Regions from separate parts of the Rahnella variigena genome, predicted to be linked through region 3. Evidence: predicted binding sites of a transcription regulator. Region 3 holds the regulator's gene; each other region holds the start of a gene.
What was found. Region 3 encodes PurR, which represses purine synthesis genes. Its sites were predicted from a motif close to CANGCAAACGTTTGCNTG; they were not measured.
Positions count from the first base shown of each region.

Region 1 (3,152 bases), 1.1 Mb from region 3:
CACGTACACCACGTAGTGCAACCTTCTAATTAATTAAACTATTTCTAATTAACAAAATAGTTACAAAACTAAGGCCGGCAATGCTGGCCTTAGTCATTTTGAAAGATAGATCCCTGTCACAAAGTTCCGTAAAATACACATTTTGTAATACATTTTTTCTGAATGAAACATATTTAGTAATTTAGTAGCATTTTCGCTATGGATTAAGCTTACTACGGATGGAATAGTGCGTTCAGACACAGGAGACACCAAACTTTCGTGAATAGTTCCGTAAAGAATTATTTAGGCAGTGGCAGGTGTCCAAATAAAACCAATGAGGGTAATAATAATGATGAAGCGCAATATTCTTGCAGTGGTAATCCCTGCTCTGTTAGTTGCTGGTGCAGCTAACGCAGCTGAGATCTATAACAAAGACGGCAACAAACTGGATCTGTACGGTAAAGTTGACGCGCGTCACACCTTCTCTGACAACGCTGGCGACGATGGCGACCAGACCTATGTCCGTTTCGGCTTCAAAGGCGAAACTCAAATTACTGACCAACTGACCGGTTACGGCCAGTGGGAATACAACGTTCAGGCTAACCACGCAGAAAGCGCTGGCGACGAAGGCAACAAAACTCGTCTGGGCTTCGCTGGTCTGAAATTTGGCGATGCAGGTTCTTTCGACTACGGTCGTAACTACGGCGTAATCTACGACGTAATGTCCTACACCGACCAATTGCCAATCTTTGGCGATGACACCATGTACCAGAACAACGACAACTTCATGGTTGGTCGTGGTAATGGCATGGCAACTTACCGTAACAGCAACTTCTTCGGTCTGGTTGACGGCCTGAGCTTCGCTGTACAGTACCAGGGTAAAAACGACGAAGGTCGTGACGATCGTGGCGCAGTTGATTCCAATGGCGACGGCTGGGGTACTTCTGCCGCTTATGCTATCGGCGACTCCGGTGTTAGCCTGACAGGTGCTTACTTCTCTTCTAACCGTACCTCTCTGCAGAAGCAAGATGGTGCTGGTGATAAAGCTGACGCATACGCATTCGGCGCGAAATACGACGCTAACAACCTGTACCTGGCGACCTTCTACGGTGAATCACGTAACACCACTGATTACGGCAACCCGGATTCTATCGCTAACAAAACTCAGAACTTCGAAGTTGTTGCTCAGTACCAGTTCGATTTCGGTCTGCGCCCATCTATCGCCTACCTGCAGTCTAAAGGTAAGGACCTGAACGGCTTCACCAAAAATGGTTCTACCTACGGCGGCGGCGATGCTGACCTGGTTAAATACGTAGAAGTAGGTACTTACTACTACTTCAACAAAAACATGTCTACCTATGTTGACTACAAAATCAACCTGCTGGACGACAACAGCTACACCAAAGCATCTGGCCGTAGCACAGACGACATCGTTGGTGTTGGTCTGCAATACCAGTTCTAATATCGCTTAACGATGCGCTTTCGGGCGCATCAAAGTGGATATCAAGGCAGAGCTTCGGCTCTGCCTTTTGCATTTAATCAATTCAAAAAACGAACTTTGCTACCCTCTTCCATAAAAAATTTTAATCTCACACGCCTTCTCACAACTCTGCTTTCTTTTTGCCGCAAACGGTTGGCAAACGACAGCGCTGGCGGTACCCTGATGCCCTCTTTCGTCATATCAGGCTATGGAATTTTCCGACATGTTTGAAAAAATCACTGCAGCACCTGCTGACCCAATTCTGGGTCTTACCGATCTTTTCCGCGCTGATGATCGCTCGAATAAAATCAATCTTGGGATTGGTGTTTATAAAGATGAAACGGGTAAAACGCCGGTTTTGGCCAGCGTGAAAAAAGCCGAACAGTTCCTGTTGGAAAATGAAACCACGAAAACCTATCTGAGCATCGACGGATTGCCTGATTTTGCACATTGCACGCAGGAACTGCTGTTCGGTAAAGGCAGCACTGTGATTGCAGACAAGCGTGCGCGCACGGCACAAACGCCTGGCGGTACCGGTGCCCTGCGCATTGCAGCAGATTTTATTGCGACACAAACCAGCGCCAAACGCGTGTGGGTCAGCAATCCAAGCTGGCCGAACCATAAAGGCGTATTTTCCGCTTCAGGCCTGGAAGTTGCAGAGTACAACTATTACGACGCAGCCAATCACAGTCTTGATTTCGACGGCATGCTGAAAAGCCTGAGCGAAGCGAAAGCCGGTGACGTAGTGTTGTTCCACGGTTGCTGCCACAACCCGACGGGTATCGACCCGACTGAAGAACAATGGGCGAAGCTGGCTGAATTGTCTGTGGCAAACGGCTGGTTACCGCTGTTCGATTTCGCTTATCAGGGTTTTGCTAAGGGTCTGGAAGAAGATGCCGCGGGTCTGCGCCTGTTTGTTGCCAGCCATAAAGAGTTACTGGTCGCCAGTTCTTACTCGAAAAACTTCGGCCTGTATAATGAACGTGTCGGCGCCTGTACTTTAGTCGCCGCTGACGCTGAAACCGCCGATCGCGCGTTCAGTCAGATGAAATCGGTTATCCGTGCAAACTACTCTAACCCGCCAGCACACGGCGCAGCGGTTGTAGCTACCATTCTGGGTAACGAAGCCTTGCGCACGCTGTGGGAGCAGGAACTGAGCGATATGCGTCAGCGTATCCACCGTATGCGTCAGTTGTTTGTCAGCACCTTGCAGGAAAAAGGGGCGCAGCAGGATTTCAGCTTTATTATCAATCAGAACGGGATGTTCTCTTTCAGCGGCCTGACCAAAGATCAGGTATTGCGTTTACGGGATGAATTCGGTGTATACGCGGTGAATTCAGGACGTATCAACGTTGCGGGTATCACACTCGACAATATGGCACCACTGTGTGAAGCCATTGTCGCCGTACTGTAATCGTTAAGCACTGCTTCTCGATTAAAAAAGCCCGTCAGGACACTGACGGGCTTTTTGTATTCAGGCAATCAATAATTACCAGACCGGCATTTCATCCTGCAGGAAAGGATTATTTTTACGCTCGTAACCAAAGTCAGACATCGGGCCATGACCTGGAATAAAGACCATGTCATCACCCAGAGGCAACAGCTTGGTTTTAATCGAGTGGATCAGCGCCTGATGATCACCGCGCGGGAAATCACTTCGCCCTACGCCGCCTTTGAAAATCACGTCACCGGA
Region 1 is NZ_NSDJ01000001.1:3,680,463-3,683,614, forward strand. It holds gene asnS (asparagine--tRNA ligase) at 1-29, shown strand, start outside; gene ompC (porin OmpC) at 329-1,441, shown strand; gene CKQ54_RS17020 (amino acid aminotransferase) at 1,683-2,873, shown strand; gene CKQ54_RS17025 (MBL fold metallo-hydrolase) at 2,949-3,152, opposite strand, start outside.
Region 1: a site for PurR is predicted at 1,602-1,619, ahead of CKQ54_RS17020 (amino acid aminotransferase). Genes of this name have one in related genera too.

Region 2 (3,152 bases), 140 kb from region 3:
TCCATACCAATTTCGGCAGCGACACACACCTGCTCAGGGCTGCCGCCCAGCAATTCCGTCAGACCTGCTGCCGCCATCGAACAGGCTACGCCCACTTCGCCCTGACAACCGACTTCTGCACCAGAAATCGACGCATTCATTTTATACAAAATGCCGATAGCGCCGGAGGTCAGGAAATAGCGCAGGTAAATGTCAGGGCTGACCGACTGAATAAACTGGTCATAATAGGCCAGTACCGCCGGCACAATGCCGCACGCACCGTTGGTTGGCGCAGTCACTACGCGTCCGCCAGCCGCATTTTCTTCGTTAACCGCCAGCGCAAACATATTCACCCAGTCGATCACGTTCATCGGATCACTGGAAAGCTTGTCGTTTGACACCAGCATCCGGCGCAGGGCAGATGCACGGCGCGGTACCCGCAGCGGCCCCGGCAACACGCCTTCAGTATTCAGACCGCGATCGATACACGCTTGCATGGTGTGCCAGATCTTCTCGAAATACTGGTCGATCTCCTGCTTACTGTGTTGCGCCAGCTCGTTCTTCATCACCAGCCCGGATAATGACAGGCCGGTTTCCTTACATTTCGCCAGCATTTCACTGGCCGAATTAAAGCTGTAAGGCACGGTGACTTCGTCGAGAACCGGCTGACCGAAGTGTTCGTCATCGACAATAAAACCGCCGCCGACGGAATAATACGTTTTGCTGTAAATCATTTTATCGCCAGCAAACGCATGGATTTGCATGGCGTTCTCATGGCGTGGCAAATTCTCACCGCGGAACACCATGCCGGTATCACGCGGGAAATCTACTTCATGCTGAGTGGTGCCCAGCGGCAGACGCTCACGTTGCTCAACGTCGCGGATAAAGTGGGGAATTCCGTCAATGTCGACGGTGTCTGGCTGATTACCGGCCAGGCCTAAAATAATGGCGATATCTGTGTGGTGGCCTTTGCCTGTCAGAGACAAAGAACCAAAAACGTCCACGGCGACACGCGTAACGGCAGGCATCATGCCCTTTTCCAGCAGGTCATCAGCGAACTGTTTACCGGCTTTCATCGGGCCCAAAGTATGGGAACTGGAAGGGCCAATCCCGACCTTGAACATGTCGAAAACGCTAATCACGTCGAATACTCCTGTAATAGATTGCGGCAGGGAACGGGATCCCTGGCTTCCATAAATGAACGACAGCGAGATTTCGTCTTTATGGACGGCTCTCTTGTTCTTATGGATAGACTTATAGTTTAAAAGGGCTGAGAGGCAAAAGTTTCATTTTTCGCATGAAATAAACTTATTTGATGCAAAAGTGTGATCGCTATGTAATCAGAGCGCTCAGACTTCGACCTGTCCGGCGAGCTGACGGATGATAGCGGCGGTGAGACCCCAGACAAATTGCTGCTGATACCAGGACAAATAAACGCGGTGATGAATGCCCCGGCGATGAATATCCAGAGGGTGATAACGTGCCAGATCAAAAGCTTCACGCAGCGGCATTTCAAACAACTCGGCGACTTCTTCTTCAGCCGGATGCAGCGGCACATCGACGGGTAACAGCCCCACTACCGGTGTGACCCGGAAACCGCTGCTGCTATCCTGCGGCGAAAGTGTGCCTAATACATAAACCTGTTCAGGCGGAATGGCGACTTCTTCCTGCGCTTCACGCAAGGCCGTGGCGATAATCGACGCATCACAAGCATCCGCCGCGCCGCCGGGAAAGGCGACTTGTCCCGCGTGTTTGCGCAGCTGGTCGGAGCGTCGTGTCAGTAACAGCGTAGGTTCAGGGCGGCAAATGATCGGGATCAGCACCGCAGCGTGACGGGTTCCGCGCAGCGCCGGTGCGGGCTGGCGAGGTTGCTGCAACTGAAAGCGCAATATGAAATCTTCCACGGCGGGGGAAAGTGTCTGAATTGGCGCATGTTGTTCCAGCAAAGTCACGATGATGCTTCTCCTAACTGAGGCAGAATACGGGCAATCTTATCAAAGGTTTCCTGATATTCTGCCTGTTCCTCACTGTCCGCCACAATCCCGCCGCCTGCCCAGCAATGAATTTTTCCCTGCGACGTGAGTAACGTGCGGATGGTGATGTTGCTGTCCATGGTGCCGCAACAGCTGATATATGCGATGCTGCCACAATAGCCGTTGCGGCGATGTGGCTCGAGCTCTTCGATGATTTCCATTGCACGCACTTTCGGTGCGCCGGTAATGGAACCGCCGGGGAAACAGGCGCGTAACAAGGCCGCAGGATGGCAATCTTGCGGTAACTGCGCAGTGATGGTGCTGACCAGATGATGCACCGCCGGGAACGGTTCAACCACAAACAGTTCCGGCACGCGCACGCTGCCAGGTACGGCGACGCGCCCGATATCATTACGCAGCAAATCGACAATCATCAGGTTCTCGGCACGATCTTTCTCCGATCCTGCCAGCCTTTCTGCCTGTCGCGCATCTTCTGTCGGATCTTCACAGCGTGGGAGGGTACCTTTAATTGGCCGCGTCTGGATCTGGTTTTCTTTAAGCCAGATAAAACGCTCCGGCGACAGACTGAGAACGGTGTTTTCCGGCAGACGTAAAAACGCAGAAAAAGGCGCGCGGTTGGCCTGATTCAGACGCAGAAAAGCCTGCCATTCATCGCCGCTGTAATCCGTTGAAAAGCGTTGCGCCAGATTGATCTGATAACAATCGCCGTCGCGGATATATTCCTGAATCTGCCTGAACTTTTGACCGTATTCTTCGCGGCTCATATTCGCCTGCCACGGCGCATTCAGCCGGAAAGGCGCTGATGCAGAGCGGATTTTCTGATGCTCATCAAGCCAGTGTAAACGTGCAGAAATATCGCCATGACAAATCAATGTCAAACGCTGCAAATGATGATCGGCGATCAGCGCCCAGTTATAAATCCCGACAGCCATATCGGGCAACTCAATATCGCGTATCGCGATTTGCGGCAGATCCTCAACGCGACGCCCTAAATCATAGCCGAACAGCCCGAGAGCGCCGCCGAGAAACGGAAAGTCAGGCGAGCTTTCTGCGTGTAATCCGCAAGCAGTCAGCTGCTCTTCAAGCAAGGCGAAGGGATCGTCCTGCCGGCATTGTTCCACGCCATTTTTTTCAATCTGCGTCAGCCCGCCACGGGTGGTCAATGTTATCAGCGGATCC
Region 2 is NZ_NSDJ01000001.1:2,404,427-2,407,578, forward strand. It holds gene CKQ54_RS11210 (L-serine ammonia-lyase) at 1-1,121, opposite strand, end outside; gene CKQ54_RS11215 (CoA pyrophosphatase) at 1,329-1,931, opposite strand; gene pabB (aminodeoxychorismate synthase component 1) at 1,928-3,152, opposite strand, start outside.
Region 2: a site for PurR is predicted at 1,149-1,166, ahead of CKQ54_RS11210 (L-serine ammonia-lyase). Genes of this name have one in related genera too.

Region 3 (3,152 bases):
CCGAGCAGTAAAACCGGTTTGCGGCCAATGCGGTCTGACAGCGGTCCCCACAGCAATTGTCCGATGGCGAATCCGCCGAGAAAAATACTCAGGCTGGCGCTGATCATTCCCGGACTGGTCATCAGGCTAGTTTGCATTGCGCTGAACGCAGGAAGGTACATATCTGTGGCTAAAAAGCCGAGCATGCTCAGGCCAGCCAGATAGAGCATAAATCCAAAGGAGGGTTTCATTATTATCTCGTTAATTTATTTATTGCAGATGATTTGATGCAGGGATCTGTTCGGAGGCAGATTTTAACGCTTTGATAACAGCGTTGTGAAACGTTAATATTTGCACTCTGCTATCAAAAATATTGAAGGCTAAAATATGTGGTCAGAATACGCTCTGGAAGTCGTTGATGCGGTGGCAAGAACCGGAAGCTTCAGTGCGGCGGCACAGGATCTACATCGGGTGCCTTCTGCCATCAGCTATACCGTTCGTCAGCTCGAACAATGGCTGGCGGTGCCCTTGTTTGAACGTCGACACCGCGACGTCGTTTTAACGCCAGCGGGCAAAGTTTTCGTTGATGAAGCGCGGGTTCTGATAAAAAAAATGATAGCTACACGACGCCAGTGTCAGCAGGTTGCCAACGGCTGGCGGGGCGAGTTACGTATTGCTGTCGACAGAATTGTTAAACCGGCAAGAACCCGGCGTCTGGTGCTGGATTTCTATCGTCATTTTCCTGATACGGAACTGATTATTCATTCCGAAGTGTTTAATGGTGTGTGGGACGCACTGGTTGACGGACGTGCTGATGTGGCAATCGGTGCGACGCGGGCGATACCGGTTGGTGGTCGTTTCAGTTTTCGCGACATGGGGTTTATGGACTGGCACTGCGTGGTCAGCCCGCAGCATCCGCTGGCGCAGTTACCGGGTGCGCTCAGTGATGACCAGCTCAGGCCTTATCCCGCATTGTGTCTTGAAGATACCTCGCGGACGTTGCCCAAGCGTGATACCTGGACACTCGATAACCAGCGGCGTCTGGTTGTGCCGGACTGGACCTGCGCGCTTGAATGTCTGAGTGAAGGTTTATGTGTGGGAATGATGCCGGTACATCGCGTGAGCCATCGCATTGAGCAGCAGACATTGCAGGTTCTGGCGCTGGAGAATACCTTCCCTGACAGCCCGTGTTGCCTGACGTGGGACCAGAGTAATCCGTCACCTTCACTGGCGTGGTTGCTGGAATATATGGGTGATACAGAAACGATGAACCGTGAATGGTTGCGGGACTGAGAAATAAAACGCCTGCAAAAGCAGGCGTTATAAAAGATTAAAGGCAAACATTAACGGCGATAGTCACGGTACGGGCCATCGGCCACCGAACGACGCTCAACCAGTTTCGGATGCACCTCGATGGTCTGTGATTCTTCACGTTTGCTGACGATGCGGTCGAGCAACATAGTAAAGGCCATCTCACCCAACCGTTCTTTCGGCTGATGGACGGTCGTCAGTGCCGGAGAGAAGTACCGCGCATTACGCACGTTATCGTAACCAATCACCGAAATATCTTGCGGGACGCGCAATCCGAGTTCATCAGCGGCGCAAATTGCGCCCATCGCCATGACATCACCCCCGCAGAAGACGGCGGTGGGGCGTTGTTTCTGCATCAGAATCTTATGCATCGCCTGATAACCTGACTCCGGCTCGAAATCGCCCTGAACCACCCATTCTTCGCGAAGCGGGATATTGGCTTCCGTCAGCGCTTTGACAAAACCCTGGAAACGACCGCCGCCGGTGTTACGCGCCAGTTGTCCCGGGATCACGCCAATATCACGATGCCCGCGTTCGATCAGATAGCGTCCGGCCATATATCCGCCTTCGAAAGCATTGTCGATAATGCTGTCGGTGAAGTTTTTGCGCGCTTCGCCCCAGTCCATGACCACCATCGGAATCGAACGATACTCTTCAAGCATATTAAGTAATTCATCAGGGTATTCCGCGCACATGACCAGCAGACCATCGACGCGTTTTTGCGCCAGCATTTGCAGATAGGCCTGTTGTTTTTCCAGATTATTGTGCGAGTTACACAAGATCAGCGTATAGCCTTTGGAGAAGCAGCTGTTCTCGACGGCTTCAATCACCTCGGCGAAATAGGGCGCTTCACTGGAGGTTGCCAGCAGACCAATCGTCTTGGTGTTATTCACTTTAAGACTACGGGCTACGGCACTCGGCGAATAATGTAGCTCTTTAATGGCAAGCAGCACCGCTTCCCTGGTTTCTTCGGCGACGAAACGTGTTTTATTGATGACGTGCGACACGGTTGTAGTGGAAACGCCAGCGCGCTTTGCGACATCTTTAATCGTTGCCATGTAAAGAATGACTCCTGAACTTCCGTGCTTCAGCACGTTAGCATTATGTTAATCGTTTGCTTGCGCTGATTACACTGCGGACATCTAAAAGGGCAGTGTAATCATTGGGTGGATTCTTCAGAATGAGGCGTGAAATGCTCTCGGGTGAAATCGACCGGCACACAGGCGTGTTAACCGACAATTTTCTCTTATAATGCATGAAAGTGGAAGTAAAATTGTCATGTTCACATTTTCATTCAGCAGAAGATTTTAAAAGTGAATTATGCGAAAATGCGTTGGCACACATTTAGTGTGGCTAAAAGAAACGCCACAACTTGATCCGAAAGGGGGTTTGATGGACAGCAACCTGAAATTATCGTTGATCACCACGGTATGCGCTTTGCTCATGATTATCGCTTTCAGCTTCACGGCAGTGATGAACTAATCTGGCACTAAGACAGTAGTGAGACGCAACAAAAAAGGGCGATACCTTTCACAGGAATCGCCCTTTTCAATTTTACGCAGTGACCGTTACCGCCGATACTCTTCCCTGCAGAAACTCTTCGTTAAGTGCTATTCAATGGCTGATTAGCGAAACTTCAGACTTAACGAATTGTTTATTATCGGATTGTTTTTGGGGTCATTACCCGACGTGCGCCAACATAGTGGTCTTGCCAGTAATCATCGCCCAGTGAGGTGATTTTGATGTCTTCACCGGTTCTTGGCGACTGAATGAATTTGCCGTTGCCAACATAAACACCCACATGATCCGCTGCGCCGCGGTTGTTGATTCTGAAGAACACCAGATCACCGCTTTCAAGTTCG
Region 3 is NZ_NSDJ01000001.1:2,544,388-2,547,539, forward strand. It holds gene punC (purine nucleoside transporter PunC) at 1-230, opposite strand, end outside; gene punR (DNA-binding transcriptional activator PunR) at 367-1,272, shown strand; gene purR (HTH-type transcriptional repressor PurR) at 1,323-2,348, opposite strand; gene cydH (cytochrome bd-I oxidase subunit CydH) at 2,683-2,772, shown strand; gene CKQ54_RS11930 (C40 family peptidase) at 2,948-3,152, opposite strand, start outside.

Region 4 (3,152 bases), 540 kb from region 3:
ATTTCGGCAGCAGGGAAGGGTGGATGTTAATCATGCGCCCTGCAAAGCGCTGAACGAATTCGGCGCTCAGGATCCGCATGTAACCGGCGAGAACCACCAGAGAGGGCTTAAAGATTTCAATAGCGTCAGCCAGTGCAACGTCAAAGGCGATGCGATCTTCGTAAGCTTTTACATCCAGCGCATGTGCCGGAATATCGGCTAAACGGGCTCTTTCAAGCCCGTATGCAGCGATTTTATTACTGAAGACTGCACTGATTTCTGCGTTGATTCGTCCCTGCTGGCAGGCATCGATCAGGGCCTGTAAGTTGCTTCCCTCGCCCGATACCAAAACCACAATCCTTTTCATATCCCTACCTGTCGTCTTCAGTGAATAGAGTGACCTGACTGATTACTCAATAACGACGCGCTCAGCGGAGTCAGAGGCCTTAACATAGCCAATTTTCCACGCTTTTTCACCCTTGTCATTCAGTAACGCAATGGCCTGGTCGGCAAGTTCTGCCGGAAGTGCGACCACCATGCCCACGCCACAGTTAAAGGTGCGGTACATTTCGTGACGGCTGACGTTACCGGTAGTCTGCAACCAGGTGAAGACGTCCGGCCACTGCCAGCTGGCTTCTTCGATGATGACCTGAGTGTTTTCCGGCAGTACGCGCGGAATGTTTTCCCAGAAGCCGCCACCGGTCAGGTGAACGATACCGTGAACGTCCACGTTTTCGATCAGATTGAGGATCGACTTCACGTAAATTTTGGTCGGTGCCAGCAGGTGATCGGCCAGGGATTTGCCTGCCAGCGTGGTGGTTTCCGGGTCAGTGTTGCTGACTTCCAGAATTTTGCGCACCAGGGAGTAACCGTTGGAGTGCGGGCCACTGGCGGCGAGGCCGATCAGCACATCGCCGTCAGCCACTTTGCTGCCGTCGATAATTTCTGATTTTTCCACTACGCCAACACAGAATCCGGCGACGTCGTAATCTTCGCCGTGGTACATGCCCGGCATTTCAGCGGTTTCGCCGCCGACTAACGCACAGCCAGACTGTTTACAGCCTTCTGCAATACCGGTGATCACACTGGCGGCGATATCGACGTCCAGTTTGCCGGTGGCGTAATAATCGAGGAAGAAGAGGGGTTCAGCGCCCTGAACGATCAAATCGTTGACGCACATCGCGACCAGGTCGATACCGATAGTATCGTGGCGCTTTAAATCCATCGCCAGACGCAGCTTAGTGCCAACGCCGTCGGTACCCGAAACCAGCACGGGTTCACGATATTTTTGCGGCAGCGCGCAGAGAGCACCAAAACCCCCTAATCCACCCATAACTTCCGGGCGACGGGTCTGTTTTACTACACCTTTAATGCGATCTACCAATGCGTTACCGGCATCGATATCTACGCCTGCGTCTTTATAGCTGAGAGAGGTTTTGTCGGTCACTGCGAAGTCCCCACGGCGGTTTGGGTTGGTGGTTGAAGAATAAAGCGGGGCAATTCTAACAGTGGAAGCAAACGTTTGCGAGCGCCTTATTCAGAGTCACTATCTATACTTAAAGATACCACACTTAGCCGAAGTCATTGGCGTTGCAGCAAGGCAGCAAACGAGCGAATCCCGATGAGCTGACTTGAGTCAGTGATTCGGGTGAGAGAGAGCCGCTAACGCAGCTGCGGCTTCAATGAAGAAGGATAAGTTGATTTGGATCAGGCTAATTGGTATGGCGTTCAAAAAAAATGGCGTTATAATCTCGCGATTTTTTTTTGCAGCTCAACCACCTTAGGAGAATAAATAATGAAGATCGTCGAGGTGAAACACCCGCTGGTGAAACACAAGCTGGGCCTGATGCGTGAAAACGACATCAGCACGAAACGTTTTCGCGAACTGGCTTCTGAGGTGGGAAGTCTGCTGACGTATGAAGCGACTGCCGATTTAGAAACTGAAAAAGTCACCATCGAAGGCTGGAATGGCCCGGTGGAAATCGATCAGATCAAAGGCAAGAAAATTACTGTCGTGCCAATCCTGCGTGCCGGTCTGGGCATGATGGAAGGCGTACTGGAGCACGTTCCGAGTGCGCGTATCAGCGTCGTCGGCGTGTACCGTGATGAAGAAACCCTGAAACCTGTGCCGTATTTCCAGAAGCTGGTTTCTAACATCGAAGAACGTCTGGCGCTGGTCGTTGACCCGATGCTGGCCACCGGTGGTTCTATGATTGCCACCATCGACCTGCTGAAAAAAGCCGGCTGCCAGAGCATTAAAGTGCTGGTGCTGGTTGCCGCACCGGAAGGGATCGCCGCTCTCGAAGCCGCGCACCCGGACGTTGAACTCTACACCGCCTCGGTGGATCAGGGGCTCAACGAGAAAGGCTACATCATCCCGGGGCTCGGTGATGCGGGCGACAAGATATTTGGTACGAAGTAAATAAGCGTTTAGCCGACTAATCAGTCGGCTTTTTTTTGCTCGTCATACTTCAGGCTGCAGATGCGTTGGCTGCGCCCGTTCACCCCGGTCACATAGCTATCTATGCTCCCAGGGACTCACGGGCTTGCCGCCTTCCTGCAACCCGAATTATTTCGAGCAAAGGGTTCGGTTTAATACAACATCACACCATTGAGAGGATCACATTCATGACCCGTCGTGTCATCGGGGTAAGCGAACGTCCGCCATTGCTGCAGACAATCCCCCTGAGTTTCCAGCATCTGTTTGCCATGTTTGGTGCCACCGTTCTGGTTCCCATTCTGTTTAAGATAAACCCGGCAACGGTGCTGCTGTTCAATGGCATAGGGACTTTGCTGTATTTATTTGTCTGTAAAGGGAAGATACCGGCGTATCTCGGCTCGAGTTTCGCGTTTATTTCACCTGTGCTGTTGCTGTTGCCGATGGGGTATGAAGTGGCGCTGGGCGGATTTATTGCCTGCGGTTTACTGTTCTGTCTGGTGGCGCTGATAGTTAAGAAAGCCGGGATTGGCTGGATCAACGTGATGTTCCCGCCCGCGGCGATGGGTGCAATCGTGGCCGTCATCGGGCTTGAACTGGCCGGTGTCGCAGCGAATATGGCCGGATTGCTGCCTGCCGATGGCGCAACCGTGGATTCCACCACCATCACCATTTCTCTGGTGACGCTGTCGGTGACGATTCTGGGTTCCGTACTGTTCCGCGGTTTCCTGGCGAT
Region 4 is NZ_NSDJ01000001.1:2,004,919-2,008,070, forward strand. It holds gene purN (phosphoribosylglycinamide formyltransferase) at 1-346, opposite strand, end outside; gene purM (phosphoribosylformylglycinamidine cyclo-ligase) at 389-1,426, opposite strand; gene upp (uracil phosphoribosyltransferase) at 1,775-2,401, shown strand; gene uraA (uracil permease) at 2,608-3,152, shown strand, end outside.
Region 4: a site for PurR is predicted at 1,491-1,508, ahead of purM (phosphoribosylformylglycinamidine cyclo-ligase). Genes of this name have one in related genera too.